DNA from 3 places in the Mesorhizobium sp. M1365 genome. Region 1 is predicted to be linked to each of the others. Evidence: riboswitches for the same ligand, from Rfam matches in the RefSeq annotation. Region 1 holds a riboswitch; each other region holds the start of a gene.
The links. Region 1 has a riboswitch for cobalamin ahead of NKH04_RS19615 (CbtB domain-containing protein). Riboswitches for the same ligand answer to the same signal wherever they lie in the genome.

Region 1 (2,195 bases):
GCATGTGATTGGTCAGCCACAGCGTCAGGCAATCGATCAGCACCGGCTGGCCGTCAGGCAGCGCTCCGATCGCGCCGGCAAGGTCGAGCGGCGCATCGATGGTCGTCCAGCCGGCGCCGCGGCGCGAGCGGTGCAGCGCGATGCGCTGGCGCATCTCCTCGTCATAGGCTTGCGCCGTGGCGATATAGCTCCAAGGCGGCGGGCCGACCGTCACCAGGCTCTCAGCATGCGCGCTCTTGCCGGAGCGCGCACCGCCGATGACCAGGGTGAGTGCCCCGGCAGCGCGGTCAGGCAAAGCTGTCGCGCAGGCTGGTCGCCGTGCCCGTGAAGCGTCCGCGCACCACGGCGACGACCGCGCCGAGCACCAGCCAGAACACCAGATTGGTCAGCGTCACCGCCACCACGAACTGGTGGTGCAGGCCTTCCGGGATCGCCGTCTCGAAGCTATCGGGCTGCGGCGCGCCGACAATATGCGGCGCCACGATCAACGCTACGGCAAGGATCGCCAGCGGCAACCATCTGCGGAAGGCGATAAGGCCGAGCCCGGCGGCGGTCGCCACCACTGTTGCCCACCACCAGATCTGGCGTTGGACAAGGTCGGCCGCCGGCATCGCCGGCAGTTCCGGCGGCAGGCCGAGGCCCGGCGCCAGCGTGAACACGGCAAAGCCGGCAAGCCCCCAGAACAGGCCCTGGCGCCAGTTGCCGATGCCGCCGGCGAATTCCGAAACCGCAACCAGGACCAGCGCAAAGCCGATGCCGGTGACGATATTGGCAACGACGCTGAAGCCGAAGCGCTCGAAACCGTCGGCCGGCGCCCAGCCTTCGTCTTCCGCCGGAGCCATTGCTTCAGCCGGTGCCGGCGCGGCGCTGCTCATAGCCGTCGTGCCCGCGGCGTTTTCGGCCGGTGCCGCAGGTGCCGCGGCATGGTCATGGCCGCCGCCGGCCTGTTCGTAGACTTCCGCCTTCAGGATGAGCGGCACCGTGGCATAGGCTTGCATGCAGGCGAGAGCCACGCCGGCCACAAGCCCTGCGATCGCCGCGATGAACACGACGTTGCGAAACAGTGTCATGATGTCAGCCCCTTGTTAGTGGCAGGGAAAGCCCATCGAATGGCGATAGTCGTGCGCGGCATTGTGGACCGCATCGATATGCGAGAAGCCGACAAAGCCCATGACGAAAATGCCGAGGAATGCAGCAAGCGCCAGCTGCATGAGACGCGACTGCGAGGAGGCGGAAGCGCCGAGCGAAACGGAAGCGGTATTCATGTCTTGTCCTTTCGCCCTCCACCCGAGGGCATAGAAGTCAGTTTCCTGTCGCCGGCAGGTCTCCTGGCTCGCGGATCAGCGCCCTTCCCCACCTTCCCGAAGGCGAACCTTCAGTGGCATATGGAGAGGACTACCGCACACAGTTGCGGGGGCAGCCGCGGCATTGGGCAAACAACTTGCCCTAACCGCATTCCCTCTTGGTTCCAAACGGAACCGACGACATCAGCGACTATAGGCAGAATCGCCGCGCCCGGCAAACCAAATTCCGCCGGATCGTGTGGCGAATGCGCCGCCTCGCCAAGTTCGCAGACCGGCGCCGCGATTGACAATTTTCGCAGCCGGGTGTCGGCTGGCGGATGCGGAGGAAGCCGGCATGCAACCCAGCCCGAACAAGCGATCCCTACAACGGCCTGACGCGGCCCGAGCCGACGCTGCCGTCAAACAGCCTATTGGGACATCGCAGCCTATCAGCGCGATCTCGAGGCCATCTGGTATCGCAACTGGCTGCTCGTCTGCCGCGACGCGAAGCGCTCGCCGATCCGGCCGCCGATATCGACAACATCGTCGCGTTCGGTACCCAGGTGCTGGAGGAGGATGCTGATATCTGCGAGGTCAACCAGATGGGCCTGCGCTCGATGCGCCACAAGGCCGGCGTACTGATGCCCGAGGAATACGACTTGCACCGCTTCCACAACTGGGTGCGCGAGCGCCATGCGGCGCTCACACATCAAAGCGATTTGGGCAGATAGCGCCAGGTGACGAAGCCGCAGGCCACCGCCAGCAGGCCGAGCGTCGCGAAAACAGCGCCCAGTCCGAAAAACGCCAGCACGCCGGCCAAAGGCTTTCCGGCTCTGGCCTAAAGCAGCTCTGATGCCGACCGGCGCCAACACGACGCAAGGCCCTGCTTCTTTTGACGGTGGCAACCGTGAT
Region 2 (2,195 bases), on a different contig from region 1:
CCGAGGAAGCTTAGAACCATCCACGAAGGGCGCATGTTACATCTCGACCTTGCGTGGTGCGTTTTCAGTACGAGATGACGTTAAGCGTAGGTAGTGGCAGGTAAGAGTGCTCGACCAGAAGCTCAACTGCCTCCTCAATATCGGTGCCGATGTGCCGCAGGACACGTCCACGGGAGCGTGGATAGGCGTGAAGTTCCTGCACTCCACGGTCCGCTCTCCCATCGCCGGTGTGTGCCCGACGCCATCTTGTGGACGAGCTTGGCCGCCTGCACCCGGTTGTATTCCGGCTTGCGGTCCGCCTGGGCGGTCCGCCGCGATGGCTATCTCCATGTCAATCGGCGCCGAACTTTGACTGCCCGCTGCTTTTGATGAATTTGGCGAGGTCCCGCGCATAATCACTCTTGGTCTTCTCCTTGAGGCCCGGTGTCGCGAACTTGTGGTCCAGCAGGGCAAACAGGTCCAAGTCCCCTTCCGCCTGTGGCGCTGGCTTGCCCTCACCGCCCTCGGCTTCCCAATTGGGGACCGCTTCTGCGCGCTGCACCGTGGCGATTGTCCGCCCAAGACGCATCACAAGATCGAACGCCAAACCGTGCGCGTGCACGACGATTTGCCGCTCAGGCCTCATTTGGACAGGACTTGAGCTGGCCCGGTGGTTTGAGCCGGGTTACCTTGAGCCGGTGGGCTGCGAACAAGCAGTTCGAGACATTGGCCTCGATCACTTCGCAACACGCCGCTGCGCCTGGCCTCGGTGTGCTCCCCCCGAAATCGTTGTGTCATATCACCGAGGGCATCACGGCCAACAGCTTCCACGTGGGCAACAGCCTCGCCATTGAGCCGAATATGGTCGCGAGCAGATCACCAACGAAGCGGTCGGAACCTCGGAGCCGAAGTTCGACGCCGAGGTGGTTCGCATGATGCGCTAAGCAGCACCACGGCGCTTGCCGGTAGTTTGCCGCCGGCAGCCGACGAACTCCTATCCTCCTGGACCGCTGTGCGTTATTGCTTTGATTTACCGGCCGCTCAAGGCTTCCATAGTTTCGCTTTCAAGGCGACCTTTGGCAACATGCCAACGGAAATTTAACATAACGACATAAACATTTCTTTATGCGGCGTTGACAAAGAAGCGAACTGCGGTAATTGTCTCCCGTGTCGTGGTTCTCCGTACGGCGCTGCCGCAGCGGAGCTAAGAGGGAAGCCGGTGCGATGCCGGCGCTGCCCCCGCAACTGTTAGCGGCGAGCCAACCCCACTCATGTCACTGAGGCGAATAGCCTTGGGAAGACGGGTAGAGGCTATGACCCCGCGAGCCAGGAGACCTGCCACGGCGAATTACGTCCACGGGCGGGGTGTCTCGATGGCCGCTGCAGCCTGGCGTTCGTGCCGGCCTGCTAGCGCCTTCCTTGTCACCGACGCCCCAACCATCGGGGTATGCATGACTGTCTCTCAGCAAATTCCTGTAGCAACGCTCGGCGTGCCGCGCTTCGGTCGTCGGCGAGAACTGAAATTCGCGCTTGAAAGCTACTGGTCCGGAAAATCGTCCGCTGCCGACCTTCTCACGACCGCGAAGGCGCTCCGTGCCGCTAGCTGGGAGGAGCAGCACGATCGCGGCGTGTCGAAAATCCCGTCGAACGACTTCTCGCTCTACGACCATGTGCTCGACACCGCAGCCATGGTCGGCGCCGTTCCATCCCGTTACGGCTGGAATAGCGGCGAGGTTCCACCTGACATCTACTTCGCAATGGCGCGGGGCAACCAGGGTTGTCGACACGCTGGTCACCAGCAGGCGGCTCATGGGTCTGATGTAACCGCGATGGAAATGACCAAGTGGTTTGACACCAACTATCACTACATTGTGCCGGAACTCGACGATGATCAGACGTTCGCCCTCTCGTCGACGAAACCGGTCGACTACTTCCTCGAGGCTAAAGCTCTCGGCATTCACACACGCCCAGTCATCCTTGGACCGATCACCTTCCTCAAGCTGGCGAAATCGCCTGCCGAAGGATTCGATCCCATCGCGCTCCTGCCGCGGCTGCTGCCCGTCTACGAGCAACTCCTGCAGAGGCTGAAGCTGTCGGGAGCCGACTGGGTGCAGATCGATGAGCCAGCGCTTGTCCTCGATCTGAACCCGAACGAACGAGCTGCGTTCGAATTCGCCTATGGCCAGCTGTCAAAAGCCGCGCCCGAGTTGAAAATC
Region 3 (2,195 bases), on a different contig from region 1:
TGGTTGACGCGCGGACCGACGGCCTGCAGCAGGAGCCGCATCGGCTTGCCGCCGACTTCGACGAAACCCTTGACGCGCAACACGTTTTCTTCCTCCGCCGCCGTGGCGACGCGTTGTGCGAGCTCGTCCGGGTTGGACACGGACGCGATGTCGATGACGAACGAGTCAAAATCGTCATGTTCGTGGTCGAGCTCGTCGTCGTGGTGGGTCTTGCGGTTCTCGATGTCGTCCTCGACGGCGAGGCCGAGGCCGAGCAGCACCGACGGGTCGACCTTGCCTTGCGAAGTCGGTACGATCTTCACCGCCCGCGCAACGTGCTTGCCGATGACGGCATTGGCACGGGCCGCGCCGGCTGCGTCCATCAGGTCGCTCTTCGACAGGATGATCAAGTCGGCGCAGGCGAGCTGGTCTTCGAACACTTCCTCGACCGGATCGTCATGGTCGAGCGTCTCGTCCTGCGCGCGCTGCGCCTGCAGGGCGTCCATGTCGTTGGCTACGCGGCCATCAGCCAGCGCCGGTCCGTCGACCACGGCAATGACGCCGTCCACCGTCACGCGGCTTTTCACCGACGGCCACTGGAAGGCCTGGACCAGCGGCTTGGGCAAAGCGAGGCCGGATGTCTCGATCAGGATGTGGTCGACCCTCGGCGTCAGCGACAGGATCTGGTCCAGCGCCGGGACGAAATCATCGGCGACGGTGCAGCAGATGCAACCGTTGGCCAGCTCGACGATGTTTTCCTCGGGGCAGGTGTCGATGCCGCAGCCCTTCAGGATCTCGCCGTCGATGCCGATGTCGCCGAACTCGTTGACGATGATGGCCAGGCGCTTGCCTTTGGCGTTTTCGAGCAAATGGCGGATCAACGTCGTCTTGCCGGCGCCGAGAAAGCCGGTGACCACGGTGCAGGGAACGCGCGAAAGGGAGGCAGCGGTCATGTCAGGTCCTTCAAATGGTCAAGGGGAGGGATGCGGGCAACCAGGCCGCGCTTCAGGCAATCGGGACGGCCGCGCCATGGAATGAGCCCATCCGTCGAGGTGGCGAACAGCTTTGCCCCGGTGACGAGATCGGCGCCGCTGGTCGTGGTCAGATCACCGAAGACGTAACTCCAGCAGCCGTCGCGCAGCATGGCCGCGCTGAGCCGGCGCTTGCAATTGCCGAGGCATTCGACGGTGCGGATTTTGATGTTTTCGCTGGAAGCAGCGCGGCGCGTGTCCTCTGCGAGCAGTTCGCCGGCGCGCGGATGAGCGTCCGAACCGGTCTCGTCACGGCAGGACGAGCAGACGATGACGGTAACGCCGGCCGGGGAATCACCATGGCCGGACAATAAATCCGCTGTCTCAGCCGGAAAACTGCTGTCGCGTTCCAAATCAGGCTCCTTGCCCGGAAAACCCGCCAGGCGATCGGATTCTTATGTCCTAGACGGCAGGTCTCCTGGCTCGCGGGTCATCGCCTGGGTGCCGCCTTCCCGGGAATATCCCAGTGGTTTTCGGCCTTGGCTCGTCGCTTACAGTTGCGGGGACAGCCGCGGATTTGAAATCGAGATTTCGCACCGCATTCCCTCTTGGCCCCTGCCGTTGCGGGCAGGGGACCGTCTGGAACGGATTTAGGCTTGTGGAGGCAGTCGTGTCAACGCACGTCTATGGCGCGGCGATGTCCGCGAGCGGCCGGCCCAAATCGCCGGCAGCGGTCACCTCGATGCGCTCAAGCCCGAGCCAGCCCTGCATCTGCTTCAATTCCTTGAAGAGTTCGGCAGCGGTTTGTGGCGGGGCGCCGGGCTCCGCATAGGCGGCATGGACGCGCAATACGCCGGCCGGACGGTCGGCCCTGAGGTCAACGCGCCCGACGACGCTGTCGCCGAGCAGGAATGGCAGCACATAATAGCCATACCGGCGCTTTTCGGCCGGCGTGTAGATCTCGATGCGGTAGTGGAAGTCGAACAACCGCTCGGTGCGCGATCGTTCGAAGACGACAGGATCGAACGGCGCGAGCAAGGCGCGCGCCTCGATCCTGCGCGGCAAACGGGCGTCCTTGTGGAGATAGGCTGTTTTGCTCCAACCTTCGACGCTCACCGGCAACAGGTCGCCGGACTCGACCAGCTCCTCGATCCGGCCCTTGATGTCGGCGGGCGAGAGACGGAAATAGTCGCGCAGGTCGCCTGCCGTGGCGATACCGTGGGCACGGGCCGAGATGCGCAGCAA

Region 2: linked by a shared signal. The riboswitch ahead of metE (5-methyltetrahydropteroyltriglutamate--homocysteine S-methyltransferase) and the one ahead of NKH04_RS19615 (CbtB domain-containing protein) in region 1 are both predicted to bind cobalamin.
Region 3: linked by a shared signal. The riboswitch ahead of NKH04_RS14030 (DUF1636 family protein) and the one ahead of NKH04_RS19615 (CbtB domain-containing protein) in region 1 are both predicted to bind cobalamin.

Annotation. Positions count from the first base shown of each region.
Region 1 is NZ_JAMYLG010000018.1:14,003-16,197, reverse strand. Features, by position in the region: gene cobU (bifunctional adenosylcobinamide kinase/adenosylcobinamide-phosphate guanylyltransferase) at 1-295, opposite strand, end outside; gene NKH04_RS19620 (CbtA family protein) at 288-1,070, opposite strand; gene NKH04_RS19615 (CbtB domain-containing protein) at 1,086-1,265, opposite strand; cobalamin riboswitch at 1,302-1,498, opposite strand; gene NKH04_RS19610 (SRPBCC family protein) at 1,622-2,014, shown strand.
Region 2 is NZ_JAMYLG010000008.1:199,879-202,073, forward strand. Features, by position in the region: gene NKH04_RS12950 (helix-turn-helix transcriptional regulator) at 1-14, shown strand, start outside; gene NKH04_RS12955 (hypothetical protein) at 332-586, opposite strand; cobalamin riboswitch at 1,136-1,336, shown strand; gene metE (5-methyltetrahydropteroyltriglutamate--homocysteine S-methyltransferase) at 1,431-2,195, shown strand, end outside.
Region 3 is NZ_JAMYLG010000009.1:191,811-194,005, forward strand. Features, by position in the region: gene cobW (cobalamin biosynthesis protein CobW) at 1-932, opposite strand, end outside; gene NKH04_RS14030 (DUF1636 family protein) at 929-1,363, opposite strand; cobalamin riboswitch at 1,402-1,605, opposite strand; gene NKH04_RS14035 (winged helix-turn-helix domain-containing protein) at 1,635-2,195, opposite strand, start outside.